DNA from 3 places in the Alteromonas sp. S167 genome. Region 1 is predicted to be linked to each of the others. Evidence: predicted binding sites of a transcription regulator. Region 1 holds the regulator's gene; each other region holds the start of a gene.
The links. The regulator sigma-54, encoded in region 1, starts transcription at its own class of promoters, with help from an activator protein. The targets are predictions, from matches to a motif close to GTTGGCACGNNNNTNGNNT.

Region 1 (10,296 bases):
TGGGTTTGTACGTATTTAGAGACGAGAGCTTCTGCCATAAATAGCGAGTCCTACCAAGCTAAACAGGTTTAAGAGTAACGCTAGAACCCAATATGCAATGCTGCATTGAGATTAGGTATTATGATAAGAATATCGTACTTGCTGTTGTGCTGTCATAATTAAAACACCGATTACGTATTTATTATGACCGAATGACGAATATTTCGCCAATACAGGGGGTTAACCACGAGAGTTAAAAAGTAAATGCTAAATAGTACTAACGCTATTTAGCCAAATGCACTTACTCTTCTTCGTTAAACTTTCCTGCAATAAGTTGCTCAATAGCCGCCATGGCTGCTGGTGCATCATCACCATCTACCACCACAGTTACCTGCTCACCTTGATGGCTTTCAAGCATCATTAGCCCTAAAACACTGTTAGCATCGGCTTCTTTGTCTTCTTTTTTCAGTACAATTTTAGCGTCGAACTGATTGGCCAACTGCACAAGCTGGGTAGCTGCGCGTGCATGCAATCCAAGCTTGTTGACAATGGTCATTGTTTTTTCGATAGAACCTACTTTTCCATTACTCATTACTGGTTCAACTCCCTATGACGTATTTGTACATCTGGGTGAATTTCACTGAAGGTCTTCGACAGGCTTTGTGCAATATAAACCGAGCGATGCTGGCCGCCAGTGCATCCAATAGCTACTGTTACATAGCTTCGGTTGTTTCGCTCTAAATGAGGTAACCATGTGGTGATAAGGTTTTGTATTTGCCAGATAAACTTAGTAACAACTGGCTGAGAGCCTAAGAACACTTCTACCGGTGCATCTAAGCCAGTTAGGTGTTTTAAATCTGGTTCCCAGTGTGGGTTAGGTAAGAACCGCGCATCGAATACATAGTCAGCGTCTTTGGGGATGCCGTGCTTGAAACCAAATGATTCAAACACCAATACCAACCTTGAACTCTTCTTACCCAAAATACGCTCGCGAATTAATTCGGCAAGCTGGTGAATAGTAAGTTTGTCGGTATCTAAATACAGGTCTGCACGTTCAACGATGGGGGCAAGTAGTGCCGACTCGGCTTGAATGGCCTCTGAAAGCGATTTGTTAAGTTTAGCAAGCGGGTGCAACCGACGTGTCTCGCTGAAACGCTTTACCAAAACGTCATCACTGGCATCGATATACACAATAGTCATCGACCACGAGCTAGGTAGATAGTCGAGTATTTCTACCAATTCATTGGGGTTTTTAGGTAGGTTTCGAACGTCAATGCTTACTGCCACTTGGTCATATTCATCAACCACAGTGTGGGTTAGGGTAGGCAGTAAGTTCACGGGAATATTGTCTACGCAATAGTACCCTAAATCCTCTAACGCTCGCAGTGCGACCGATTTCCCTGAGCCTGAACGACCACTGATAATAATCAGCTTCACCTTGCCTCTCCCTTTATTAAAATCTTAAGCACGCACTGCTTATTGCAGTGAGATCATATCTCTTACGACGTTAGCCCAGCGCTTTTATTATATCGTCGCTGGTGGTTGCGCGTCTTATTGCTTTTACGGTGTCTTTATTGTTCAGCTTGCCAGCTACGGTGGCTAGCGTTTGTAGGTGCCCTTCGGTTTGTTCTTCTGGTACCAAAAGTGCAAAAAAGATATCTACCGGCTTTTCATCAATAGCATCAAAATCGATTGCTGGTGTACTGGTTACCACAATTGCAATAACTCTATCAAGACCAGCTAAGCGTCCATGGGGAAGGGCGATACCGTTTCCAATGCCGGTGCTCCCCATACGCTCTCGCGACATTAGGCTGTTTAATACAGTAGCGCCGTCTATATTCTCATTATTTTTAGCCGCAATGTCGGCAATGATTTCTAGAATACGCTTTTTACTATTACATTGAACCGCACACTCGGTGCGGTCCAAACTTACGATGGCTTGTATATCCATACTTAATTAACTACTAATGTTTTTTGAGTTTTTCCTTATGCTTGATTACCTGCCGGTCGAGCTTATCAACCATGCTGTCAATCGCCGCATACATGTCGGTATTTTCTGAGGATGCGAATACTTCAGCGCCACTTAAGTGAACTGTCGCTTCGGCTTTTTGATTTAATTTTTCAACGTTCAGGATGACATGCACATTAGAAATGTGATCAAAGTGACGTTCAAGTTTGCTGAACTTCGTATCGACATAATTACGCAAAGAGTCGGTGATTTCGACATGATGACCAGTAAGGTTGATTTGCATATTTCGTCTTCCTTATATTATGTAGCCCGTTAAATAAGGCTTTTGCGTTGGTTCGACGGCGGGATCGATAACGATTCCCGGTATTTTGCTATTGTTCGCCGGGCAACTTTAATGCCTTGTTCGGCCAACAATGAAGCAATCTTGCTATCACTTAGCGGCTTGCTAGGTTTTTCAGCTGCCACTAACTTCTTGATCAATGCACGTATCGCTGTAGATGAACACTCACCACCCGACTCGGTTGCTACGTGGCTCGAGAAGAAATACTTCAATTCGAATATACCGCGAGGCGTATGCATATACTTTTGCGTGGTGACGCGTGAAATAGTGGATTCGTGCATATCTACCATTTCTGCGACATCATTGAGAACCATTGGTTTCATCATTTCTGGGCCATGCTCAAAAAAGCCCATCTGTTGCTGCACAATACAATTAGCAACCTTCATTAAGGTGTCGTTACGCGACTCTAGGCTTTTGATAAACCATTTGGCTTCTTGCATGTGTGAGCGAATAAACTGCGAGTCGCTACTGTTTTTTGCACGACGACTCATTGCAGCATATTGTTGATTAACGCTAAGTTTTGGCAGGCTATCAGGGTTTAGCTCTACCACCCAGCGCCCGTTCTTTTTGGTAACCGATACGTCTGGAATAACGTATTCGGGTTCTTTAGTAACTAAAGCACTACCAGGGCGAGGATTCAAGGTTTGCAGCAAGCGCATTGCTTCGCGAAGCTGATCTTCTTTCAAACGGCTTTTACGCATGAGCGTACGGTAGTCTTTACTGCTAAGAAGGTCTGAATATTCTTCAATAAGCTGCTTGGCTTCAGCAAGCCACGGTGTGTCCTCAGAGAACTGACGTAGCTGCACCATAAGGCACTCTTGTGGAGAACGTGAGCCAGAACCAATGGGGTCGAACATTTGAATACGTTTTAACACGCACTCTACTTCATCCATTTCAATTAGCTCATCGCTGTCTTCGTCTAACACTTCCTCAGCGTTGACCGCTTCTAGAATATCTTCAAGTGACACGGTTAGATAACCCGACTCATCAATAGAGTCGATGATTGCCATGGCAATGGCTCTGTCGGTATCAGAGAAAGGGGTTAAACGCATCTGCCACAGCAAGTGTTCTTGAATGTCTTCGGTAGTTTCGCCCTGAAAAATTTGTTCGTCATCACTGGCTGGGCCAGGCGCGGGCGCAGAAGAGGCCGAGTAGTATTCATCCCACGTGCTGTCTATGGGAAGTTCGTCTGGTAAATCGTTCTTTTCAAGCGCATCTCCGGCTTCTAACGTATCGCTTGAAGCCGTAGGTTGAACATCGCCACTGTCGTCGTTGTCGATGTTGTTCTTTTCACCTTGAGGTTCGTCGTTGCCTTCTTCAACTTCTAAAAGCGGATTAGAGTCCAGCGCTTCTTGAATTTCCTGTTGAAGGTCAAGCGTAGAAAGCTGCAGCAGTTTGATAGCCTGCTGAAGCTGAGGTGTCATGGTAAGTTGTTGGCTAAATTTTAGCTGTAAAGATGGTTTCATCTACGTCTTATTTAAATACTTTAAATTGAATACACCAAGAGCGAAACTGAAAAAATGACAATCCGGTTACTTTAACTATAGCCTGAATTGTTCGCCTAGGTATACATCCCTAACTTTTTGATTACTTAAAACCTGTTCTGCGGTTCCCTGCGCAATTAATTCGCCATGACTCACAATGTACGCTTTCTCACAAACATCCAATGTTTCTCGTACGTTATGATCGGTGATAAGAATGCCTATGCCTCTATCACGAAGATGTTGAATGATCTTCTTTATATCATTAACTGATATAGGATCAACACCAGCAAATGGTTCGTCTAGCAAAATAAACTGTGGTTTCGCCGCCAGCGCTCGCGCTATTTCAACACGACGTCTTTCACCGCCCGACAAACTCATCCCCGCACTATTACGTATATGGTTAATATTAAATTCATCAAGTAGTGCGTCGGCTTCTTCTTCTTGTTGTTGTGAATTTAAATCTTTACGCGTTTGTAAAATAGCCATGATATTTTCATGCACAGTAAGCTTTCTAAAAATAGACGCTTCCTGCGGGAGGTAGCCAATTCCGCGGCGTGCACGTTCATGCATAGGTTGGTGAGTAAGCTCATTGTCGTCTATTTCAATTTTGCCTTTGTCTAGCGGAACAAGGCCGACAATCATATAAAATGTAGTGGTCTTACCAGCGCCATTCGGACCCAATAGCCCAACAATTTGCCCTGTTGATACCGATAAGCTAACGTCGCGCACGACTTGTCTGGCTTTATAGGCTTTTGCAAGGTTCTTTGCACTTAACGTCGCCATAACTATTCGTTACCTTCGTTGTCTTTTTTGTCGTCTTGAGACTTTGCTTTTCGAATGGTTTCAGGTGTAAATACGGTGGTTACTCTGCCATCACCATCGGTATCGTCACCGCCAGTTGCAAGCAGTTGCTCTGTAATCATGTCGAAAGTAATGTTATCGCCTTGCACCATGCTGGTATCTTGCTTAAGTTCGGCTTTACCCGTTAGCGCAATAGTGCGGTTGACTACCTCATAACGAATTTCATTCGCCTTTGCCGAAACCGGCGTACCGTCTTCAAGCTGCTGAGAGTAGCTTGCAGGGTTTCCTCTCGCGACGAAAACTTCTCTTCCTTCGCCGTCAGTGGCGATAACTTCTACTTCGTCAGCATTAATAACTAACGAGCCCTGAGAGATTCGAACATCATCCTTAAATAATGATGTTTTGTTTTTCCCATCGACAAACTGCGACTTTGAGTCCACTTTAATGGGCTTGTTAAAGTCGGCTTCGCTTGCAACAACACCGCTGCTTGCCAAGGCTAAAAGTAGGCTAGTTGCTAGGGGAATAAGTGGTTTGTACATGATCGATAAGCTCGTATTCTTGGGTGCGTAAGTTCGCGTTAAACCCATTGCTTTGAATAACATACTGTGACCCTAGTATTTCAACTGTTTGGTCTGATGTCATCTGCTTGTTGTCTAAATTTATTTGTATGTATTGCGTTGTGATGGTTTTTACAAAGTCATCACCGGTTTGATTTTCAATAACGACATTGTTTTCTAATTGAATAAGTTCGTTATTGTACAGGGTTCCTTCTACTGCCGAGACCACCCAAGGCGACGAATTGCTCTCGGTATATAGGGTGTACTGAGGCTGCTGAAATAGTACGAAACCAAGTTGGTCATAGTGCTCCATCGACGTAGCGAACACCTTATGGTTTAGCTGACCTTCTTGATTGTATAGGGTAGTAGTTAAGTTTTTAGCCTTGTAGGCAGGTTTTAGCGCGTCTGACTGTTGGCTGCCAGTAACTTCAGGTTCCTCTTCCATCCATGTCGGTAAGTACATCAACATGGCCAATATGAATAGCGCAGAAATACTTACGCCTAAACGGTTAAAGCCAAACAGGCTCATACGCTGGCCCCGAATATACCGTCAGTAACGCCTTTAGCCTGTAAAATGGTGTCAGAAATTTCTCTTACAGCACCAAAACCGCCTGGCAGGGTGGTTATCCAGTTTGCTTGTTTAGTTACAAAGGGGTGTGCATCAGCAACGGCAATCTTTATTGCTGCGTGAGTAAACATGCCGGTATCTGGCATATCATCACCTACCGTCGCTACCTCATCAGCGCTTAGTCCTAATGATTTCATTAACGATGCTAGCGCATCAGACTTATTCTCTTCGCCTTGAATAATATGCGCCACATTCAACGCCTTCATTCTGTTTCCAACAATGGAAGAACGTCGGCCGGTGATAACGGCAACTGTTACACCGTGGCTAACCAATGCTTTTACACCGTAACCATCGCGAGTGTGAAACGCCTTAAACTCTTCACCGTCGTTGCCTAGATAGATGCGGCCGTCTGAAAATACGCCGTCCACGTCACAAACCAACAGCTTAATGTTTGCTAAACGTTCAAAAAAGTCGTTATCCAATTCTGTGTATAACGTGGCTACCACTTATAAAACTCCTGCTTTAAGCAACATGTGCATGTTAAATGCACCAATGGGTTTTCTATTCTCATCGACAACCATAAGCGCGCTTATTTTATGCGCTTCCATTAAGTTTAACGCCTCAACAGCTAACTGGTCGGCACGCGTGGTTTTTCCGCCTTTTGTCATTACATCGTTTACCACAGCATCGTGAAGGTCAACGCGCGCATCCAAAATACGGCGAAGGTCGCCATCGGTGAATACGCCTAGTAACGTGCCGTCGTCTGCAACAATGCCCGTCATGCCTAAGCCTTTTTTCGATATTTCAAGCAACGCATCAGCCACTTTGTCGTTAGCACTGCTAAGTGGAATATCACTCCCGCTAAGCATAATGTCGCTAACTTTCAGAAGCAGCTTTTTACCGAGGCTACCGCCTGGGTGTGAAAGGGCGAAATCATCAGACGTAAAACCCTTGTGATCGAGCAGAGCAACGGCCAGTGCGTCACCCATTACCAGTGTTGCAGTGGTACTAGAGGTTGGTGCTAATCCCAAGGAGCACGCTTCTTTTTCTACGCTAATGTCTAATACTACGTCGGCGTGCTGGCCCAATGAGCTTTGCTCACTGTTTGTCATTGCTACAACTTTAATACCCAGCCGCTTTACTACTGGAAGCAAGTTCACAAGTTCGCTAGTTTCACCTGAGTTCGATATGGCTAGCAGCACATCGCCTTTGGTTAACATACCTAGGTCGCCGTGATTTGCTTCGCCAGGGTGCATGAAAAACGCGGGCGTACCCGTACTTGCTAGCGTGGCCGCAATTTTGTTGCCGATATGCCCTGATTTTCCCATACCGCACACAACCACTTTTCCTTCACAGGCAAGCAAAATGTTGCACGCTGTAACAAACTTTTCATCAAGTCTTGCGCTCAAGTTTTGTATTGCTTGAGCCTCAATATCAATGACACGTTGCGCCGATAAAATAAATTCAGCCTGTAGGTTTTTATTTGTCATTATCCAAACAGCCAAAATTGGTAGCCAATAAAGCAGGCTAAAAGTAAAAATCCGTTCGCTCGAGAAATGATGCGTTTACCAACAAGATCGAAGCTAAACAAAAACAATAACAGCGTTAATCCTAACATGACATACATGTCGCGGTTGTATACATCTGGGTCTAATAGCCCTGGCGCCATTAACCCTGGCATACCCAGTACCGCCAGCAGGTTAAAGATATTCGAGCCAATAATGTTGCCCAAGGCTAAGTCATCTTCACCTTTTAAGACACCCGCAATACTTGCTGCAAGTTCAGGTAAGCTGGTACCAAAAGCGATAATGGTTAACCCTATTATCAGGTCTGATACGCCCATGTATCGTGCTATTTCTACCGCAGAGTTCACTAAGAAATGTGCACTCAAAGGCAAAATTACAAGGCCAATGCCAATCCAAACTAGCGCTGCGGTATTCGACACATTTTTAGGAATTTCTTCCGCGGTCTCAGCAGCAAGCGGGTCTCCTTTTTCTACTTGTAGCGATAACCACGCCATCATGGCTAATACAAAAATGAAGAGCCCCAGCAGAATTACGCCTTCATACGACTTTAATTCGCCGTCAAACATAAAGGCAATGGCAATAAGTGAGATAATTAATAGCGCAGGAAGTTCACGCTTTAATGTGGTTGAAGATACAAGCAGGGGTTTTACCAGCGCAGTTATTCCCAGTACCAAAGCAATATTGGTGATGTTCGAGCCAAGTGCATTGCCTACTGCGGTATTCATGTTTCCGTTTAAAGAAGCAATGGCTGACACCATTATCTCAGGTGCTGATGAACCCATGGCCACAATGGTTAACCCAATCATCATGGGTGATATGCCAATGTTCTTAGCAAGCGCCGAAGCACCATAGACAAATCTGTCTGCACTCCAGCTAAGCACCACTAGGCCGACGATGAAAATGACAATGTTTAAAAGCACAACAACCTGTAATAAAAAGTATTTCGTGAGATTGTCGCAAAATCGGTGCCATTTTCCTACGGCCTCAGTACTTTATTTTAGTAATCTATTGAATTAATCCCGTTGGATGCTTACTTAGTAAAACCTTAATAAACTCGTCAACACGCTAAAAAATAAACAAAAAGTAGGGTTTGTTCAGTTTCAGTTAATGATTTTCAGCCTAGGATTTAAAACGTTCGTCTACATCGAACATAAGTTGTAACTTTTTGACTTTGGCTGGGGTCTTGAAAAAGCGTACAATGAGCCTAAATTACAATGCCCCGCGGCGTTTTTATATGTTACGGGGATATGGCAGCGGTTTTGCCATAGAGACATTACTTAAGAGACATTACTTATTTTTGTGGCTGCAAGTTTGTAACAGCAGCGTTAAAAGCTGTGATTAGAAATTGTCAGCATTACTAGGTCAAGGGTCGACAACAAAGCGCTATGGAACATTTAGTTGAAATAGATAATCTTACCTTTAAGCGTGGTGAACGTACTATCTACGATGGTATTTCATTGAAAGTGCCAAAAGGTAAGATAACGGCCGTAATGGGGCCAAGTGGGATAGGGAAGACCACATTGCTTCGCTTGATGGGCGGACAGCTATTACCTGATGAAGGCGATGTGAGGTTTGACGGCAAATCGATTGTATCGATGTCGCGTAAATCGCTGTATGAAACTCGCCGCCGAATGAGCATGCTGTTTCAAAGCGGTGCGTTATTCACCGACATGAGCGTTTTTGACAACGTTGCGTTTCCTTTGCGTGAGCACACGTCACTTTCTGAAGATATTATTGCCACTATTGTTGCGCTAAAACTTCAGGCTGTTGGGCTTCGAGGCGCCGCTAAACTTATGCCGAGCGAGTTATCAGGCGGTATGGCGCGACGAGCGGCACTGGCGCGTGCCATTGCGTTAGACCCAGACCTCATTATGTTTGACGAGCCATTTGCAGGCCAAGATCCTATTTCAATGGGCGTACTGGTTAAGCTGATTCGCGAACTTAATGATGCACTAAACTTAACCAGCGTGGTGGTCACTCACGATGTAACTGAAGTACTGACTATTGCAGACTACATTTATATTTTGGCCGACAAACGCATTATTGGCGAAGGCACTGCGCAGCAAATCAAGGACAGCGATTCTGAGCTTGTGCAGCAGTTCTTAAAAGGGGAAGCCGATGGCCCAGTGCCATTCCACTATCCCGCTTCCGATTTGAAGGAGAGTTTTTTGGGAGCAGATAAGTAATGAAGTTCTTTCAATCGCTAGGTGCAAAAACCATAGGTAAGGTAACCGCCATCGGGCGCGCCGCGCTTATGTTGTTTGGTGCACTAGTGGCCGTACCGCGTCTTAAAAATATACCGCTTATTATTAAGCAACTTTATGTTGTGGGTGTGCAGTCGCTGCTTATCATTATGGTTTCGGGGCTGTTTATCGGCATGGTTATGGCGCTGCAAGGCTATACAATACTCGTAGACTACGGTGCAGAGGGAAGCCTTGGGCCAATGGTGGCGCTGTCGTTACTCCGTGAGTTGGGGCCAGTGGTAACTGCACTGCTGTTTGCAGGTCGTGCTGGCTCTGCACTTACAGCTGAAATTGGTTTAATGAAAGCTACAGAACAGCTAAGCAGTTTAGAAATGATGGCTGTTGACCCATTGCGTCGTATTGTTGCGCCACGTTTCTGGGCTGGCATGTTAGCCATGCCAATGTTAGCCATTATCTTCAGCGCTATTGGTATTTTAGGTGGCCATTTAGTGGGCGTTGACTGGCTAGGTGTTGATGCAGGTAGCTATTGGTCAATTATGCAGTCGACAGTAGATTGGAACCAAGATGTGATAAACGGTGTGATAAAAAGCCTTGTTTTCGCCTTGGTTGTGACCTGGATTGCCATATTTAAAGGTTATGATTCTATTCCTACGTCGGAAGGGATCAGCAAAGCAACAACTGAAACAGTTGTGTATTCATCATTAGCAGTATTAGGGCTGGATTTCGTGCTAACCGCCCTTATGTTTGGTATCGAGTAGGGGACAAATATGAACAAGTATAAAACGGAAGTAATGGTTGGCGTGTTTGTCATGCTTACAATTGGGGCGCTACTTCTATTGGCGCTCAAAGTGGCTAATCAAACAGTAGC
Region 2 (10,296 bases), on a different contig from region 1:
AACCATTACCAACGTTTCATCTGTTAGGTTGAGATTATGAGACTAGATAGATTTACCAGCAAATTTCAGCTCGCGATTTCCGATGCACAATCTTTAGCTTTAGGCAGAGATCATCAATACATCGAGCCAGTACATCTAATGACTGCCATGCTAAATCAGCAGGGCGGATCAGTGCGTCCACTGCTTGACCAAGCCAACATAAATGTTAACGCATTGCGTAGCGCATTAAGCCAAGCCATAGAGCGTTTGCCTCGAATTGAAGGCATTGGTGGAGACGTACAGCTTAGTAAAGACAGCGGCATCTTATTAAATTTGTGCGATAAAATAGCGCAACAGCGTAAAGATGAATACATCACATCGGAGATATTTGTTCTTGCAGCGCTTCAAGACAAAGGGCGTTTAGGTGAAATCTTAAAAAGCCTTAACGTGACGAAAGACAGTGTGGAGGCAGCCATTGATGACATGCGTGGTGGGCAGACGGTAACCGACCCTAACGCTGAAGACGTTCGCCAGGCGCTAGAAAAATATACCACCGACCTTACTGAGCGCGCTGAGCAAGGTAAATTAGACCCCGTTATCGGACGAGACGACGAAATTCGCCGAACCGTGCAAGTGCTGCAACGCCGCACAAAGAACAACCCTGTGCTTATTGGTGAGCCGGGCGTAGGTAAGACTGCTATTGTTGAAGGTTTAGCACAGCGAATTATCAATGGTGAGGTACCGGAAGGTCTAAAGAATAAGCGGGTGCTTGCTTTAGACATGGGCGCACTTGTAGCTGGCGCCAAGTATCGTGGCGAGTTTGAAGAGCGTTTAAAAGCGGTGCTTAATGAGTTGGCCAAGGAAGAAGGGCGCGTAATTTTGTTCGTGGACGAGCTTCATACCATGGTAGGCGCTGGAAAAGGCGATGGCGCTATGGATGCCGGCAACATGTTAAAACCAGCACTTGCCCGTGGCGAACTTCACTGTGTGGGGGCCACTACATTAGATGAGTACCGCCAGTATATTGAAAAAGACGCTGCACTAGAGCGTCGTTTCCAAAAGGTGTTGGTAGAGGAGCCTAGCGTTGAAGATACCATCGCCATTTTACGGGGTCTGAAAGAACGCTATGAACTGCATCACTCTGTCGATATCACCGACCCAGCAATTGTTGCTGCAGCCAGTCTTTCTCACCGCTACATTAGCGACCGTCAGCTTCCCGATAAAGCTATCGATTTAATTGATGAAGCGGCGTCTAGCATTCGCTTGCAAATAGACTCTAAACCAGAAGATATGGACCGTTTAGAGCGCCGAATTATTCAGCTTAAGTTAGAAGAGCAAGCACTCGCTAAAGAAACCGATGACGCCAGTCACAAACGGCTAGAAATGATAGAGCTTGAACGTGAACAGGCTGAAACACGTTACAGTACTTTGGAAAAAGTGTGGCTAGATGAAAAAGATGCCATGCAGGGAACACAAACCATAAAAAGTGAGCTTGAACAGGCGAAGCTTGATTTAGAAATAGCGCGTCGTGCGTCTGATCTCAATCGTATGTCAGAGCTACAATATGGGCGAATACCTGAGTTAGAAGCGAAGCTAGAGCAGGCTGCCGAGAATGAAACGCGCGAGACAACGCTGTTGAAAAACAAAGTAACAGACGCAGAAATTGCTGATGTGTTGTCGCGTTGGACGGGGATCCCTGTTGCAAAAATGCTTGAAGGTGAACGTGATAAGTTGTTGCGCATGGAAGATGTATTGCATAAACGCGTAGTAGGGCAACAGGAGGCGGTTCAGGCTGTGTCTCATGCTATTCGACGTTCACGGGCGGGCCTTGCCGATCCTAATCGTCCAATTGGTTCGTTCTTGTTCCTGGGGCCAACAGGCGTAGGTAAAACAGAGCTATGTAAAGCGTTAGCGGGATTTATGTTCGATACCGAAGATGCCATGGTTCGTATAGATATGTCAGAGTTTATGGAAAAACATTCCGTGGCAAGGCTGGTGGGTGCACCTCCTGGTTATGTAGGCTACGAAGAAGGAGGTTACTTAACCGAAGCTGTTCGTCGTAAACCCTATTCGGTCATTTTATTGGATGAGGTTGAAAAGGCACATCCAGACGTATTCAACATTTTGCTTCAAGTGTTGGATGACGGTCGTTTAACTGATGGACAAGGACGCACAGTAGACTTTAAAAATACCGTTGTGATCATGACGTCTAACTTAGGTTCGGACATCATTCAAGATAAACACAACGAAAGTCAGTATGACGATATGAAGGCGTCGGTAATGAGCGTGGTGGGGCAGCATTTCAGGCCCGAGTTCATTAATCGTGTGGATGACATTGTGGTATTCCATCCATTAGGCAAAGAGCAAATTAAGTCTATTGCTAAAATTCAGCTTGCCTCGTTGCGTGCAAGACTTGCTGAAAAAGGGTACAAACTGACCTTGTCTGCCGCAGCCATGGACAAGTTAGCCGACGCAGGTTTCGACCCTGTGTTTGGCGCAAGGCCGCTTAAACGTGCTATTCAAGTGCAAGTGGAAAACCCACTCGCCCAGCAATTGCTAGCGGGTGAGCTATTGCCTGAGTCCACCATTCGAATTGATGCAGATGACAGTGGCTTATTTGTATTGAACCAATAATGCTGTGAAAAGCGGCATCGAGAACATTTGAAAAACATAACGAGAGGGCAGCAGAAATGTTGCCCTTTTTCTTTTGCGCTTCATTTTTAGCAACGCAGTGGTATGGTAACCACTCAACCATGGCCGAATAAAAAAGAGAGAATTCATGCGAAGTACAGACGTTATCGAAAGGTTCATAGGCATTATTGGTGAAGATAACGTTGCTACTCAACCTCAACAAACTGAGCACTATAGAAAAGGCTGGCGTAGTGGTGAAGGAGAGGCGCTTGCGGTGCTGTTTCCAAAAACACTTTTAGCCTGTTGGCAACTTTTGGAAGTGTGCGTGGAAGCTAATTGCATTATTATCATGCAGGCAGCGAAAACAGGGCTAACGGAAGGCTCTACCCCCAATGGTAACGACTACGATAGACCGGTAGTTATCATAAACACGCTTGCCATGGACGAAATAGTTCTACTTAACGGCGCGAAGCAAATAATCAGTTTTCCAGGTGCAACACTTCACAAGCTTGAAGGTATGCTTAAACCATTTAAGCGCGCCCCACATTCTGTTATTGGCTCGTCGTGTCTTGGTGCATCAATTGTTGGTGGCATTGCTAACAACTCAGGTGGAGCATTGATTAAAAGGGGCCCTGCATATACAGAGCTTTCACTGTTTGCACAGGTAGATAAATTCGGAAAACTGCAGCTTGTCAATCATCTTGGTATTGAGCTAGGCGAATCGCCCGAAGAGATCCTCACAAATTTAACCAATGGAAACTTTGATAAAACGCAATATCAAACCAGCAGGAAGGCCTCTGCAAGTGATTATGACAGTATTGTAAGAGATGTAGACGCAAACACACCAAGTCGCTACAACGCCGATCCATCCCGCCTTTTTGAAGCCAGCGGCTGTGCCGGAAAAATAGCTGTGTTCGCAGTGGTACTCGATACTTTTCCAATGCCTGAACAAGAGCAAACGTTTTACATAGGTACCAATGATGCAAGCGTGCTTACAGAGTTAAGGCAGCACATGCTAAAATATTTTACGCATTTGCCTGAGGTAGCAGAATATCTTCATCGCGATATGTTCGATATCGCTGATAAATATGGCAAAGACACATTTCTAAGCATCTATCATTTGGGCACATCATTTTTACCAAAGCTGTTTGCTGCGAAAGGGAGACTAGATGCCGTTCTAAACAAAGTCTCTTTTCTGCCTTCGTTTCTGTCCGATCGTATCATGCAAGCGGTAAGCTCGCTTTTTCCTGATCACTTGCCTAAGCGTATTAGGGCGTTTCGCGATAAATACGAACACCATCTCATTCTTAAAGTAAGCGATGAAGGAATTAGGGAAGCCCAACAGTATTTAAGCGCATTGTTTAAGGAAGATAATGCTAAAGGCGCATACATTACTTGCACTGAAAACGAAGCCCAAAAGGCATTTTTGCTTCGCTTTGCGGCAGCAGGCGCTGCGGTAAGATATCAAACTCTAAAAGACAAATCGGTGGGAGACATTCTTGCTTTAGATATTGCGCTTCGTCGTAATGACTCACAATGGGTGGAAACACTGCCAGCCTCTATCGCTCAATATATCGATAAGTCACTGTATTACGGCCACTTCTTCTGTCATGTGTTTCATCAAGATTACGTGCTTAAAAAGGGCGTCGACGCCAAAAAAGTAAAGCAAGATATGTTAATTCTGCTTGATTCTAGAGGGGCGAAATACCCCGCTGAGCACAATGTAGGGCATTTGTATCAGGCAGAAGATGCGCTGGTAAAGTTTTATACATCGTTAGATCCCACCAACACGTTTAATCCCGGCGTTGGTGGGATGGAGAAACATAAGCGTAACTGCTCATGCTGCTGACTTGAATTCTAATACGGCCTTAAGCGCATAAGGAGCTGTGGCGCTTTGTTAGAGGCTATCAAGTAACTCTTGAGCTTTTGGGCGTAGAAAGAAAGGGCGCTCTACGTTAACTGCAAACTCTAGCTCTTTTCTTGCTTCATCAATGCGCTTCAGTTTCGCTAACGTGAAGCCCAGATGATAGCGAATGTTCGGGTTGCTCGCGTCTCTAGAAAATGCATCGCGAAGCATTTTTAAGCTACCTTCATAGTCACCCTCTAGTGCTTTAATATGCCCAAACGTATCAAGCACGCGTGCCGACGTTGGTTGCAATTCGTAAGCTTTCACTGCGTATGCTTTAGCTTTTTCAAGTGAACGGTCCATTGTCATAAGCGCAAGACGGTTATGTGCTTCTGCAGGGTTCAGCAGTCCAGGTTCTTCAATAAGTGATTGGTAAAGTTGTATAGACTCATCAAAAACTCTAATAAAGAACAAATACTGCGCCAGCAGGTTTTTCGCAAGCAAGTTGCTATCATCTTTTTTTACTAGGTCGCGAGCGGTGTTCAAGAATGTTTCTACGTGCTCTTCATTAAGGGCATAGTTGTAGATAGCAATAAATGCCTGTGCAAAACGTGGGTCTATATTCAACGCTTCTTTGTAGTGTTTAACCGCGGTATCACTGCTACCGTTATTTGCAGCTAGCCTACCTTTTAAAAAGAAATACACTGGGTTTTGGCGCTGTGTGTTAGGAACAGACGCCAACAGTGAAGCAGCTTTGTTGTTATCCTGTAGGTCTAATAATAGACTTGCGTAGCGTAGGGTAACGAAGGTGTTATTGTTAGAAACGGAATAAGCGGTTTCCATTGCGCTTTTAGCAGCATCACTATCACCAATAGTTCGCATCAAGTCAGAGTACGTAAGTAACTTGTCTGGCGCTTCGTTAATGAAGTTTTTCACAATGCTTAAGGCTTTTTGTGCATCAGCCATTTTATTAGCGGCTAACAGCAGTTGCGCCTTGCGCAGTAAGAAATCTGCATTGTCAAAATCGTCTTTCAACAGTAAATCAAGATGGTATAGGGCGCTTTTTGTATCACCTTGCTGCTGATAAAGACGAGATAAACGCTCTCGTGCACCTACGTTTGACGGTGTGAGTGTTAGAATATCGAGATAAATTTGCTTTGCTTCTTCTATTTCACCTCCTCTTGTTAAGTTGAAGGCCTTAAGAAGTAACGTTTCGTTGTGCTGAGGAGACAGCTGAAGCAATTCCTCTACAAGTTTGTTTGATGCGTCAACGTTGCCAAGCCTACTTTCTGTTGCCGCTAAATTGAACTTAGCTGGAAATAGGGTGGGGTTTGCTTCCAACGCTTTTTCTATATTTAATTTGGCTTGGTCAAGCTGTCCTTGGCGAATTAGAATCCCTGCTTTTAAGTTATAAACTTCAGCCTCTTCTGGAAATATTGAACTTAATAGCTCGGCACCTTTAAGTGCTTTATCAAACTCACCCGCTTGAAGGTTCATCAAAGAGTATGTAAACAGAAAGCCCGCGTTTTCAGTGTATTTTTCTAAATTACTTTCTAAAATATCTAACGCTTGCTGCTGTTTGCCGCGTGCGGCCATTAGCTTAATTTTAAAAAGTTGCAGTTTTCCTTCGCTTGGAAATTGCATTTCTAAGTCAGATAGCAAGCGTTCAGCTTTAAACGCCTTTTTCTGACGAATAAATAGGTCACCTAGCAGCAGCGCTGAATCTACATCAGACATAAGTGCCGACTGATGTCTCTCTAGCAATCCTAGTGCTTGTTTATCTTGCTGTGTTGCAATGTAAACTTGGCTCAGCATAAGTACAGCTTGAAGATCATCGGGCTCTTTCTGCAGGTAAGCGTTAAAGTCTTTTGCTGCAGTTTCCATATTATTGTTGAAGAAGTTAGTTAAGCCGCTAATGTAAAGCAGCATGGGCTGTGAAGTAATGAGTTCGGGGTCAAGTTGCGCCATAAACTCATTGAGTTCTTTCAACTTTGTATTGTCAATGGCTTGCTCGCTGTCGCGGCTTTGAAGCCAGCTGTTTAATAGTATGGCCAACGGGTCGTTGGGCGTATCTTCAATAATTTCGTCAACAAACAACTTTGCTGTGTCGTAGTCTTTTGCCTCTAGATAAAGATCTACAAGGTTTCTAAGTGCTATGGGGTCGTCTCGGTTAAAAGATAGCGCTTTTTGTAAATTGGCAGTAGCAGCGTCTGTATTACCCTGACGGTAAGCAAGTTGACCTTTCAAGCGCCAAGTAATCGCGTTTTCCGGTTCGAGTGAAATAGCATCATCTATTAACGCTTGCGCTTTTGCCAGCTCTTCATTTTGTAGTGCAATTGATGCAAGGCCATTTATTGCCGGTACAAAGTTTGGAGAACTTTTAACAATGGTATTGTAGTCACGAAGGGCACAGGCTTCGTCCTCAAGACGCAGGCACGCCGTTGCTCTAATGAGCAGCCACTCTCGCTCAGCGTCGCCAGATAATCGCTCTAGGTTGGTAAACTCAACAATCTCTTTGTATTTGTTAAGAAATAGCCACGTATTTCCGAGGGGCTCAGCTAACAGGTTTATATCTGCACCCATTTCAAGCGCTTCTACAAATTCCATTTCAGCGGCAGTTAAATACCCGTTAATTAGCAGTATCTCGCCCATAAGTAGTTTAGCGGCTAAATTTTCAGGGTCTTTTTGTAGGCTATTCTTTAAGTGTATATAGGCCTCGTCGTATTCGTTCTTATTAAATGAAGAAAGTGCTTTTTCATAGTCTTCAGATGTTGTAGCAAAACTAGCACCGCTAAATGAAAGCATTGATGTAACAGCGAGTGACAGTAAGGTGCGATTGAATACACGTTTTTTATTGAGCAAGATGTCCATGAGTACCTATATTTCCACCTGACGAGGGGTATTTTTATGCATAAAAAAAGGTGGCTAAAGCCACCTTTTAAAGATACGTGTTTTCTGTTTAATTTTAAACAATTAAACGCGACGTTTACGTCTATATAGCAACAAACCAAGACCTAAGCTCATTAGTGCTAGCGCACCTGGTTCGCTTACTTCTGTTGCTGGGGTTTGTTGAGTCATTGAAACACCAAGAGACGACAGCTTTAACTCTACACTGTTGAACTTGCTCGAAGCATTATCGTCAAAAATGGTATTGTATGCGCCGATTAACCAATATTTAGCGCTACCAGTTATACTCGTGAATGTTGATTCATATAACCCGTTTGAACCTATTGTGCCGACGCCAAAATGGCCAAGTGTGTTATCTACAATCGCGCTTTTAACGCTGTTCCATGTAGAGCTAGCTTTGTTGGTGATACCAGCGATATTGTCAAGGCCAGCAACGGTTACTTCTTTGCTTCCGTTATTGCCCACAACCCAAGTGAAGGCAGCATTTTCAAGCGTTACTGATTCACTGAATGATAGTAAAAACATATCGAAGTCTCTACCATAACCGTCACCGCTATTATCAACTGCGTGACTGTCACCACCCCAAGAGTAATCGCCATTTTTTATGCCGTATCCTTTATGTCTATTCTGTGTGGTACAGCCATTTTTCCCGAGTGTACAATTCCACCAGCCTTCTATATCGCCTTTTTCTAAAATATTGTCTGGATTGCCTGTGTAAGAGTCTGACCATGCTGTAATTCCAACATTAACTTGAACGCCGTTTATTTCAATCGACGTGCTGCTGTTCTGAGCATTTGTTGTCTGTGTGTAATTAGCACTGCCATTAGGGTTGGCTAGCGTGTATCGTGCATCATATTTCGCACTGGCAAGGCTTGAATCTGAACCGAAAGCCGATGAACTTACGGCAAGTAAAAGTAATGTTAGCGATGTAGAAAACTTCATATCTTTTAAAACTACCAAATAGCTTATTTAGGGGTACTTACCCATTTTATGCTAAATGCGTGCCAGTTTTTAAGTTATTGGTTTTTATCGATTTTTATCTTGCTTTGGTAAAGGGAGATAACGCGGGGTAAAAAAAGCTGACAGTAGAAAACTGTCAGCTTTATTCTTTGGTAGGGTGATATCTTATCTGTTAATGCGCTGCTCGTTTTCTACGCCACATAACTAGCATGCCAGACGCGAATAGTAATCCTATGGTCCCTGGCTCGCTCACTGCAGTAGTTGTTGGTGGCGTTGGTGTTCCGTCCACTGAAAAACCGATACTCGTTAGCTTGAACGCATCATTAGTTGAGTAACCGCCAATATCGCCGAATACTTTATTGTACGCACCTACAAGCCAGTATTTTGCCGATGTATTAATGGCAAACTCAGATTTGTATTTTAAATGCTCATCGGTTGTGTCACATTTTTCTACATTATAAGAGGCTGTTAAGGCGTCCCCTACAATGCTGCTCCAAGTGCTACTACCAGATGTCAAAGAACTGATGTTGTCTAGAGCGGCAACAGAAACCTGTGTATCGCTTTGACTGTATGCCCATGAAAAGCCAGCACCCTGCAACGTGACTGAGTCAGAGAACGAGAAAAGGACAAAGTCAAAGTCTTGCCAGTTGCCACTTACTGTATTCATATTATCAATGGCATGGTCGGGAGAGTTGTGGCTGTACTCCCAATCTTGGTTTGTAACACCGTACCCATACCAATCTGAAATCTTGTACGTATTTGCACCTACAACAATGTCGTCATTACTGCCAAAAGTATCGGCCCAGCCGCTGATAGAAATATCCACACCGCCTATCGCAACGTCTGATGACGTGGTGGATGTGCTCTCGAAAACGCCTTTATCGACAAGGTTATAAACATTCTCACCAAGAGGCGAGTTACACTCGATACTAGTAGATTGGGTACTCGTACCGCAACCGCTGTAATTATAGTTGTACCAATTACCGGCAATTGCGTTGTTCGCTATACAAGTAGTAGACAACGCCAGGCAAATTTTAACAATGGAACTTAACCGCATATCAATTAATCCTATTACAATTGAGTGGGTAAGCGCCTCTTGCGCTCTGAGCGCGAGGAACTTCAACATGGAAATCGGATTCTAATATGTATAAGGAGTGTGTTGGGTATGCGAACCCATACGATGTTATGGAGTACGTTTATCAACGCTATCTCATGGATGTATACAGACAGCTATGCGAATAACGCTAGATATGAAATAATTACTACAGATTAAGTTGAAAAACGAGGACATATGTCTGAACAGAAGAGAAAAGGAATCTACTTGCTTCCTAACCTATTAACAACTGCGGGCCTATTCTCAGGTTTTTTCGCCGTTGTGTCTTCAATGAACGGCCGCTTTGAAGCAGCTGCGGTCGCAATTTTTGTGGCAATGATATTTGATGGGTTAGATGGACGTGTAGCTCGAATGACCAATACACAAAGTGATTTCGGAGCAGAATACGACTCGATGGCCGATATGGTGTCTTTCGGTGTTGCGCCTGCGCTTGTTGCTTACAACTGGGGGTTGACCGAATTAGGTAAACTCGGTTGGTTGGCCGCATTTATATATGTTGCTGGTGCTGCTCTTCGTTTAGCACGTTTTAATACGCAAGTTGGCATCGCCGATAAACGTTTCTTTCAGGGGTTAGCAAGCCCAGCCGCTGCGGCTGTTGTTGCTGGTCTTGTTTGGGTTGGCGTTGAATATGACGCCGTTGGTACTGATTACGGCCTTATTGTAGCTGCGGTTACTGGGCTGGCAGGTTTGCTAATGGTGAGTAACTTTAAGTATAACTCTTTTAAAGAAGTAAACTGGCACGGAAAAGTACCGTTTGTGGCTCTTCTACTTATATTGCTTATTTTTGTAATTGTCGCCACAGAGCCAGCGCTTGTGCTGTTTATGGTATTCGCTCTTTACGCGTTGGCAGGTCCTATCA
Region 3 (10,296 bases), 130 kb from region 1:
TCTGTTTCTTCACAAGTACGCGCAAACAACGCAGGGTCGCCACCTTTTAAGCGCACTACAGTTTGCCCCTGCTGCGCTAACTCAACCACACGCTGGCAAATATAGTCTTGGCTGTAGCTGTGCTTTTTGTTTCGTTTGCCTACATATTCACGCGCAACGTGATTGGGAATTAACGCCAATACTTCTGCACTGACTAACGCGTCAAACAACACCACGTCGGCCTCTTGTAAAAGGCGCAACGCTTTAAGTGTAAGTAGTTCAGCATCACCTGGCCCAGCACCTACAATAAATACCTGCCCAGCGCCTGACGTTTTATGTAGTTTGCTTTTCCTTGAAGCAGTAAATTGAATGGTGTGGCTTTTCCTACTTTCTCTCGTTTCCTCTTTCGGGGCTTCCCGTGAGATCCGCTCAGCACTATGAGTTAAGCTGAACTGATGTAAATTAAATTGGCCTAAAAACGAAAAAGGTTTAGTCAGAAAAAGCTGAGAAAACGGCTGTGATATTCGAGTAATTAATGACATGGTTTCCTCTCTACTTTTTTGTTCTGCACTACGTGAAGTTGGATGCTAGGCATTTTGAATAACCACAGTCTCAATAATATTCGCAAGCGCTGGTTTGCAAGAACCGCAATTGGTGCCGCACTTTAGTTTTTTGCCCAGCTGTTCAACGGTATTGCTGCCTTCAGATATTGCTTTCTCAATAGTCTTTTCTCTAACGTTAAAGCAGCTGCACACTACGTTGCCTTGTGCGAATGCTTCATCTATTTCACATCGCATAAGCTTTTGACGAGTAGTTTCTTCAATAGGCTGGCCCAACAGCGCTGATAACCACTGAGCAGGCATCGACCATTTTGCTTTTTGTGGAAGCGGGTCAGAACCAACAAACGCCGCGTAACACAGCTTGTCTTCAATAAAAGCCAGACAAACCGAAAAGTCGCGTTGATGGGTCTGATATACCACAGCACTTTTAGGAAGTAGCGCAATAACGCTAGAAAAAAGTGTTTTTATATCCTCATTTGATGCAATGCGAAGCTGTGTGCATTGGGCGTTTTCAACACGCTCTTCCGACACATCATTTTGAGCAGCTAGTATTGTTTTCGACCAGTAATCAAACGTAGATAACGTAATGTATTCGCAAACCGCTTCATTGAAGAAAATTACCCCGTGCGAACTGTATTCGGCGAGCTTGAGACAAACCGCAGCATGTTTTAATTCAGGCTGACCTGAAATGGGGTCTACCGTGCTATCATAAAGTGCACCTAACGTGCTATGTGAACCCCATTGTGCCGACCAATGGATAGGAATAAATACTTCACCTAGTCGCTGCGCTTCATCGAGTTTAACAGGGTAAATAACCGCATTTTCCTGCGTATCGGTATTGGCTTTTATTAGCACTTCACTGCTTATCTGTGCAAGTGCGCCATCATTTAAACAAAGTGCTTCTGCATCTTTTGGGTGTACATGTATTTGCGCTGTTGGCATGTTCGCTAAAAGCTTTGCTGCCTTGCCCGTGCGTGTCATCGTGTGCCACTGATCACGGGCACGACCGCTGTTTAACACAAAAGGAAATGCGTCGTTTGTTTGTTGCAAAGGTGCGGTATGTGAAACAGGAATGAGCTTGGCTTTTTGATTAGGCGTAGAAAATTTTCTGTTTGCAAAAGGGCGGAGACTGACCACATCCGGCTCACCTGTTTGACCTTTGCGCATGGGCCATTGCACTGGCTGTAGTGAATTGTATTGTGCCACGCTAAGGTTTTGTAATGGTGACAAGTCTAAAAGTCGCGCTTGATGGTTTTTGTAGCTTGTTAGACCTACATATTCGTTAAATATTTGCGACGGGTGGGAAAAATCAAACGCCTTTGCAAACCCCATTTTCTTTGCCACCGCACACATAATTTGCCAGTCGTGCTTTGCACTACCAGGAGGTAACAGCAATCCGCGCTGGCGTGATATTCTGCGCTCGGAGTTTGTTACCGTCCCGTCTTTTTCAGACCATCCTGTTGCAGGTAAGGCAACATGGGCGAACTTAAGCGTATCGTTTTGCTCGACAATGTCAGACACCACCACCATTTCACACTGCGACAATGCCTGCTCAACCTGTGTTCTGTTTGGCATACTTACAACAGGGTTAGTGCCCATGATCCAAACAAACTTTACGGTACCCTTGGCAATAGCATCGAACAAGTCTACCGCTTTTAGCCCTGTTTTCGTTGGCATTGCGGGCGCATTCCAATAGGTTTTAACGGCATTTATATGGTCTGGATTTTCTAAATCGCAGTGCGCTGCAAGCATATTGGCTAGCCCGCCCACTTCCCTGCCTCCCATGGCATTGGGCTGCCCTGTAATAGAGAACGGGCCACAACCAGGTTTACCAATAAGGTCGAGGGCCAAGTGACAGTTAATGATGGATTGAGCCTTATCTACGCCAGATGACGACTGATTTATACCCATGGAATAGAAGGTAACGGCTCGCTCTGCATTGCAAAAAAGAGAATAGAACGCGGTTAGTAAACCGCTACCAATATCGCAACGTTTTGCCACTTCTTTAAGCGTATAGGCTTCTACACTTTCAAGGGTTGCATCTAATCCTTGGGTAAATTGACTTACTTCTGCATGGTTCACGCATCCGTTTTGTTGCGCATGATGTAACAAGCCATTGAACAAGGCTACATCGCTGCCTGGCTTTATGGGCAGGTGTAAATCAGCAATCGTGCAGGTTTCGGTTTTGCGCGGATCTACCACAACCACTTTCATTTCAGGTTTTTTCAGCTTAGCGCGCTGAATACGCTGAAATAGTACAGGGTGTGCCCACGCAGCGTTACTGCCGGTAATAACCAAAATGTCGGTATTTTCTAAATCGCTGTAGTCACATGGCACCACGTCTTCGCCAAAGGCTCTTTTGTACGCCGCCACGGCAGATGACATGCACAGCCTTGAATTGGTATCTATATTGGCGCTGCCAATAAACCCTTTCATCAGTTTATTGGCAATATAATAGTCTTCTGTAAGCAACTGACCTGAGACATAAAAAGCAACGGCATCCGGACCATACTGCGATATGGTGTCTGTGATTTTTGATGCAATCATGCTGGTAGCCGTGTCCCAATCTACCAACTTGCCTGCTACGGTTGGATGAAGCAAACGCCCTTTCAAGTCGTTTGTTTCTAGCAGGTTAGTTCCTTTAACACACAAACGTCCAAAATTGGCCGGATGCTCAGGCGTACCTTTAACGTTGTCCAGGGTTAAGGTACGTTCACTTACGTTGCAACTAATATCTACACCACAACCCACACCACAATACGGGCAAGTGGTTTGCTTTATTTGCTCAGAAACAATATTAGGTTGAGGTGTAGCCATATTCATTACCAACTCCCAATAAGCGCGTTACACACTGCGAACATAAATGCGCTCACCGTCTTGCTTTATTGCAAACGACGTTAGGTGAATATCAGGGTGTTCTATACATTCACCAGTTTCCAAACTGTAGTGCTCTTTATAAAGCGGCGAAGCCACTACAGGCACACCTCCAATGGAGCCCACTAAACCACGATACATAACGTTAGCTTTGCCAATGGGGTCGAAGTTACTGACGGCAAAAAGTGATGAAGTTCCGTTCATTTTTACGTTGAAAATAGCCACCTGCTTTTCATCTACCAATGCACAAACGCCGCTGTTAACTACCAAGTCGCTAGCCTCACAAACGAAGTTCCAGCCGTTGTTTTGAATTTGAGTTGGGGCTTGTGCCGCAGCATCATTGTCTGCGCTTACATGTTGTATTGCTGTCATTGAAAAAGCTCCTTTCAAGCGGGTTTCATATACCGCTTCCATCTACTGTTGTCTCGCTATCGCGTGCTCTTGCGTTTTTCGGGCCTTTTACACCACGGCAACTGGAATAAAGTTTTCTTTGCCTGCCGCTTTTTCAGCATCGGTAGCCGGGCGAACTTGACCACGCTCAGACACAAACTGAATATTGCTGTCGCTTGCGGCGCTGTTAACAAACTGGCGGAAACGCTTTCTAGATTCGGGGTTTTCGAGGGTGGTTTTCCACTCGCATTGGTAAGTATCAACAACGGCATTCATCTGCGCTTCAAGCTCATCATTAATGCCTAGTGCATCGTTTATTATTACATCTTGTAAGTAGCTTAATCCGCCCTCTAAGTTATCCATCCATACCGACGTACGCTGCAATCGGTCAGCGGTTTTCACGTAAAACATCAACACGCGATCGATGTATTTAATAAGAGTGGGAGTATCTAAATCGGTGGCAAACAGGTCGCCGTGTCGTGGCTTCATACCGCCGTTACCGCAAACATATAAGTTCCAGCCTTGCTCGGTAGCAATAACGCCAATATCTTTACTTTGTGCTTCGGCACACTCGCGAGTACAACCCGATACCGCAAACTTAATTTTATGAGGACCACGTAAACCTTTGTAACGGTTTTCTAAATCAATGGCGGTGCCAACCGAGTCCTGTACGCCATATCTGCACCAGGTACTGCCCACACACGACTTCACAGTGCGAAGCGCTTTGGCATAGGCATGGCCTGTTTCAAAGCCGCCGTCTACGAGCTTTTGCCAAATATCTGGTAGCTGCTCTACTCGCGCACCAAACAAGTCGATACGCTGACCACCCGTAATCTTGGTATACAGGTTGTATTCTTTGGCTACTTCACCCAGTAATATCAATTTTTCAGGTGTTATTTCGCCACCTGCCACACGGGGCACAACAGAATAGGTGCCGTCTTTTTGCATGTTGCCTAAATAGGTGTCATTGGTGTCTTGTAACTGAACATGGGATTTATCAAGAATGTAGTCGTTGTAAACCGACGCTAAAATTGACCCTACAGCCGGCTTACAGACATCACAGCCCAAACCTTCACCGTGGGTTTCTAGTAATTCATCGAAGGTGCGAATGCCGTTTACTTTGACAATATGAAACAGCTCTTGGCGCGTGTAGTTAAAGTGTTCGCAGATGGCTTTCGACACCTCTACGCCGCGCTTTTCGAGCTCACTGTCGACTACATTTTTAAGCAGTGCCGCACAGCCACCACAGCCCGTACTCGCTTTAGTTGCGCCTTTTACATCGCCCACGCTACAACAGCCTGAATCAATGGCCGACACAATATCGCCTTTAGTTACGTTCAAACATGAGCATATTGACGCGCTATCTGGCAGTGCATCTGCACCTAATGCAGGTGCACTATCCGACGTTGGTAAAATTAAGCTTTCTGGCGACTCTGGCAGCGCAATATCGTTTAATGCATATTGCAACAATGTGTCGTAGTCGCTGGTGTCGCCAACTAATACTGCACCAAGTACTTTGGTTTTTTCGCTATTTACTACCAGCTTTTTATACACGCCTTCCGGCTGGTTTAAATAGGTATAACTTAAGGCACCCTCTGTACGTTCATGGGCATCGCCAATTGAACCTACTTCAACGCCCATTAGTTTTAGCTTAGTGCTCATGTCAGCGCCGTTGAAGGTAGTATCGCCGCCTGTTAAATGACTCACCGCGGTTCTGGCCATACTGTAGCCAGGTGCTACTAGGCCGAAAATTTTGTTATCCCAAAGGGCACATTCACCAATGGCATAGATGTCTGGGTCTGACGTAACGCAGTTGTTGTCTATAGCAATGCCGCCGCGCTCACCTAGCGTTAACGCCGATTTTTTGCCTAACTGATCTGATGGGCGAATACCGGCAGAAAACAAAATCATATCGGTTTCAAGTGCACTACCGTCTGCAAACACCATTTTGTATCTGCACGTTTCTCCTGCCTCTATTACTTGCGTGGCTTTTTGGGTATGTACGGTTACCCCTAAGCCTTCTATTTTGTCTTTAAGTACACCGCCACCTTGTACATCAAGTTGCACCGCCATAAGCTGAGGGGCGAATTCGACCACATGGGTATCAAGGCCAGCTTCTTTAAGCGCGTTGGCAGCTTCTAAACCAAGAAGACCTCCACCTACAACCACGCCAACTTTGCTCACACTGGCTGATGCTTCAATAGCCAACAAGTCATCGATAGTACGGTATACCAAGCAGTGCTCTTGGTCGTTGCCAGGAATTGGCGGAACAAACGGATAAGACCCAGTGGCAAGAATAAGTTTGTCGTATGAAAAGTGCTGATTGTCAGAGGTACTCACCCTTTTTTCTTCACGGTGAATATCGGTAACCATAGCGTTCGTTATGACATTTACGCCCCAGCTTGCATATTCACTAACGGTAGTAAGCGCTAAATCATCTGGTGTTGCACCGCTAAAATACGACGATAAATAGACGCGGTCGTAAGCTAAACGTGATTCGCCGCACAGCACAGTAATGTCTGCGTTGGCGTTACTCTTATAAAGCTGTTCAACAAAATGATGACCAACCATACCGTTACCCACCACCACAATACGTTGCTTTGCGTCTAATGAAGTCATACTTTTCCCCTTTCTTCGGGACAAAAAAAAGCCCGCGCCAACTCTCGTTGGTGCGGGCTTCGTTGCCTATTTCGCTAAACGCTGACAAGACGTTTAACTAACACTTTATTCGGATAACCTGTTTTTACAGAGCTAGCCTTTACACAGAATGGTCGATGAAGGTTGCTATTGCAGAAACAACAAACACAACATCGTTAACACATAATTTCTCTTGCACTAATTAATATCCAATATCGATGCCACTTAAATAAACATCGACATATCAGTCACTTAAAGATTTAAAGCGCAAGTTCGCTGTTTTATTTGCACCAAACAAACGCATTATTGAATTCGTTTGGTGCAGGCCAGCATAACTAGCCATAGGAAATTTAGTTAGCGCTTATGCCAACTTATCAGTAGCTACGCGGTAACGTGGGTCTTCAACCACGTTGATTTCAACAAACTTGTCGGCTTTACGAAGTAAGCAGCGGCACTCATCGCTTATGTGGCGAATATGCAGTTTCTTACCTTGCTGTTCGTATTTGTCTGCTAACGTATCTAGTGCATCGATACCTGATGAATCCCAAATACGTGATTCTTTGAAATCAATAACAACGTCTTCTGGATCGTTAGCAATATCAAACAAGTCTTTAAAATGCGAAACCGAGCCAAAGAATAGCGGACCGTCTAGTTCGTACACTTTCCAGCCATCGTTATCAATATGCGACTTAGCTTCAATGTGTCTTGCATGCTTCCAAGCAAATACCAGAGCAGACACGATGACACCCACCACTACTGCAATAGCAAGGTCAGCGATAACGGTAACGCCAGTAACCAAGAAAAGCACAAAGGCATCTTCTTTATTTACGCCACGAATAATTCTGAATGAAGCCCACTCAAACGTTGCAATAACAACGACGAACATTACGCCAACCAATGCCGCAAGCGGGATCATTTCAATTAGTGGGGCGGCAAACAAAATAAAGCCAAGCAATACCACTGCAGCGGTAATTCCTGACAAACGACCGCGGCCACCAGAGTTAATGTTAATCATGCTTTGACCAATCATGGCACAACCACCCATACCGCCAAAGAAACCGTTAACGGTGTTTGCCACGCCTTGACCCACGCATTCCTTGTTGCCGCGGCCACGTGTGTCTGTCATCTCATCAATAAGTGACAAAGTAAGTAGTGATTCAATTAGACCTACCAAACACAGAATGATTGAAGTAGGAAGAATAATCATGAAGGTTTCCCAGGTAAACGGCACCATAGGAATAGCAAAGCTTGGTAACTCTCCAGCCAATGTAGCACTGTCGCGCTGGTCTTGTGGAAGAAGGTCACGTACGAAATCAATTACGGTACGTGCTTCTAGATCTAAGCCATGTACAAGCGCCGTTACCGATACAATAGCTACTAGCGACGCAGGCACTGCGGTAGTCAGCTTTGGAAGCAAATAAATAATAGCCATGGTTAGCGCTACTAAACCAAGCATCCAGTACAGTAACGTACCTTCCATCCACTGAAGTTCACCCGCAGCATTAATAACTTTAAACTGGCCTAGCTGAGCCAAGAAAATAACAATGGCAAGACCGTTAACAAAACCCAGCATTACTGGGTAAGGCACCAGCCTAATAAACTTACCAAGCCTGAATATACCGCAGAGAATTTGCAACAATCCGGCAAGAATAACCGCGGCAAATAGATACTGCACACCGTGCTGAGCGACAAGCGCCACCATTACCACGGCCATGGCACCGGTTGCGCCTGAGATCATACCGGGACGACCGCCAATGGCAGACGTAATAAGCCCCATCATGAATGCCGCATACAAACCAATCATTGGCTCGACACCGGCTACGAATGCAAATGCAACGGCTTCAGGCACCAGTGCTAACGCCACCGTGATCCCCGACAACACATCGTTTTTTACATTGCTGTCTTTACTGGTAATTAAATCGAACATGTTCTCTCAGTAACTTAAAAGTGAAACGCAAAAGCCCAACGCGACGCGTTCTGTAATACAGACGCACCTGTTGAGCTTCAAAAATTTGTTGGCGATTCTATCACCATTACCACTTAAAATCTTTTAATAGATTGTTATCACATTTATTGGTTTATTTGACGTGTTGTGCTGACAAATGAAGGTGAGCATGGCAAGGTTAGCGCTTTGAAATTTTAGTGTTGTGGTTTACCCACAGCGAAAAAGCTGTGTTTTAGGAGTTTTTGTGGTCCCTTACATTTTAACCATTTTGTGTGTACTTGTTGCCGGCGCTATTCATTGGCTTGCGCCTAAGACGTATTGGAAAGCCACAATAATGTCTACCGCTGTTATTCTGCTTTTGTGCGTTGCAGCCCTCTTTATTTTCCAAGCATCTGGCATGTTAGTAAGCGATCAAACAGGTGAAACCGCAGACTTTTCTGGACAAATGCTTACCATTACTACGCTTGTTGCCTTCTTTGGCTTTTTGATTTCGCTGTTCGTAGGGTGGTTTTTAAAGGTGGTTCGCAACCAATAGCACTGGGTAACTTGTCTACTCTGCAGTCTAGCCATGCTGCATTTAAAACGCACCATATAGGTGCATATTAAATGCAGCTCAACACTTTTCCCTTCCTCTAATACCAACTTTTAACATCAACTTTTTTAGCGCGCTGACTTTTTTAAAGCCCTTTAAATATCATCTGTAAACCAATGCCTGCGCTAGCTTCATTGATATCTGCAGTTATGTATATCGTATGCTAAGCTCCATCATGCAAGGTTTCCAACTCTCACTTTGTTACAGGCATAAGTGTTGCATTCCCCACTGTGTTGCAAAAACCGCGTACCTCTTATTTTTGCGTACGCCTTTGTTGGTGATTACCATGCTTAAACACAGCCCTTCTCAGTCTGCCCTTTGTAGCGATGCAACAAAGCGATTTTTATTAGCAGCGAAGCACGCAGAAATTAACGTGCTCGAACAGCTTTCTAGCAATTGTCGTATTGTTATTGCGGTGCACGAGCTTATTCACGAAATTCAAAAAGAGCGTGGTGCCAGTAACATCTATCTCGCTTCTAGCGGACAACGCTACTCAAAAGAACGAAGCCAATATGTTTCTAACAGCGAGCAAGCTGAATCAACGCTTAAAAGCCAGCTAAAGTCGCTGTACTTAAACAATGCTTTTTCTTCACTCAACCCAAGGTTGTTAAGCAGCATAACCTTAGCGCTGCAGGCCACTGACCACCTGCCTCATTTACGCGAGCAAGTCGTTCAACAAGCTATTTCACCACTTGAGTCTACCCGTGCGTATAGCCGTTTAGTGGCAAGCTTGTTAACCGTTATATTTGAAGCAGCTGCCATTGCCAGCGACCCAACCATTACGCGGGCTTTAGTCGCTTTATTTAACTTTATGCAGGCTAAAGAATATGCAGGGCAAGAACGCTCTTGGGGGGCCATTGGTTTTGTAGAAACACATTTTGATGTGCGTCTGTGCACAAAGCTTCAGGCACTGCAGCAAGCGCAAGAGCACCACTTCGATATTTTCAACGAGTTTGCCGATAAAGCACAAAAAGCGGCGCTCGTCACACTACAGCAAAGTAAAGCGGCCAGCGATGTACTGCAGCTTCGCAATATGATTGCGCAGCTTAGTGATGGCAGCCCTATTGCTAGTGAAATTTCAGAAGTATGGTTTGACGTTGCCACAAGGCGAATCGACGCTATGCAAAGCATAGAAACACTGTTAACCGAGGCACTTTCTAGCCAAGCTAATCAGCAAGTGCAAAACGCTAAGCGAGAACTTGCCAACCACCAACAGCTTATTGAAAACTTTAACGATGAGCACAGTAGCAACAACTGTAGCGGCGAAGGTATTGCTGCCCATGAAGAAACAAGTGAAGGCTCCCCGCTTACGCTGCTTT

Region 2: a site for sigma-54 is predicted at 8,354-8,372, ahead of xdp1 (exosortase-dependent surface protein XDP1). Genes of this name have one in related genera too.
Region 3: a site for sigma-54 is predicted at 6,446-6,464, ahead of nirB (nitrite reductase large subunit NirB). Genes of this name have one in related genera too.

What each region holds. Positions count from the first base shown of each region.
Region 1 is NZ_JAZETR010000008.1:218,030-228,325, forward strand. Features, by position in the region: gene mgtE (magnesium transporter) at 1-38, opposite strand, end outside; gene V7R35_RS13755 (HPr family phosphocarrier protein) at 281-571, opposite strand; gene rapZ (RNase adapter RapZ) at 571-1,416, opposite strand; gene ptsN (PTS IIA-like nitrogen regulatory protein PtsN) at 1,487-1,930, opposite strand; gene hpf (ribosome hibernation promoting factor) at 1,944-2,231, opposite strand; gene V7R35_RS13775 (RNA polymerase factor sigma-54) at 2,261-3,754, opposite strand; gene lptB (LPS export ABC transporter ATP-binding protein) at 3,830-4,555, opposite strand; gene lptA (lipopolysaccharide transport periplasmic protein LptA) at 4,558-5,112, opposite strand; gene lptC (LPS export ABC transporter periplasmic protein LptC) at 5,081-5,659, opposite strand; gene kdsC (3-deoxy-manno-octulosonate-8-phosphatase KdsC) at 5,656-6,204, opposite strand; gene V7R35_RS13800 (KpsF/GutQ family sugar-phosphate isomerase) at 6,205-7,188, opposite strand; gene V7R35_RS13805 (calcium/sodium antiporter) at 7,188-8,144, opposite strand; gene mlaF (phospholipid ABC transporter ATP-binding protein MlaF) at 8,610-9,410, shown strand; gene mlaE (lipid asymmetry maintenance ABC transporter permease subunit MlaE) at 9,410-10,186, shown strand; gene mlaD (outer membrane lipid asymmetry maintenance protein MlaD) at 10,196-10,296, shown strand, end outside.
Region 2 is NZ_JAZETR010000002.1:403-10,698, reverse strand. Features, by position in the region: gene clpB (ATP-dependent chaperone ClpB) at 37-2,613, shown strand; gene dld (D-lactate dehydrogenase) at 2,759-4,459, shown strand; gene prsT (XrtA/PEP-CTERM system TPR-repeat protein PrsT) at 4,508-7,327, opposite strand; gene xdp1 (exosortase-dependent surface protein XDP1) at 7,430-8,305, opposite strand; gene xdp1 (exosortase-dependent surface protein XDP1) at 8,496-9,380, opposite strand; gene pssA (CDP-diacylglycerol--serine O-phosphatidyltransferase) at 9,615-10,296, shown strand, end outside.
Region 3 is NZ_JAZETR010000008.1:85,700-95,995, reverse strand. Features, by position in the region: gene cobA (uroporphyrinogen-III C-methyltransferase) at 1-521, opposite strand, end outside; gene V7R35_RS13240 (nitrate reductase) at 567-3,362, opposite strand; gene nirD (nitrite reductase small subunit NirD) at 3,384-3,785, opposite strand; gene nirB (nitrite reductase large subunit NirB) at 3,873-6,422, opposite strand; gene V7R35_RS13225 (SulP family inorganic anion transporter) at 6,802-8,367, opposite strand; gene V7R35_RS13220 (hypothetical protein) at 8,630-8,920, shown strand; gene V7R35_RS13215 (nitrate- and nitrite sensing domain-containing protein) at 9,264-10,296, shown strand, end outside.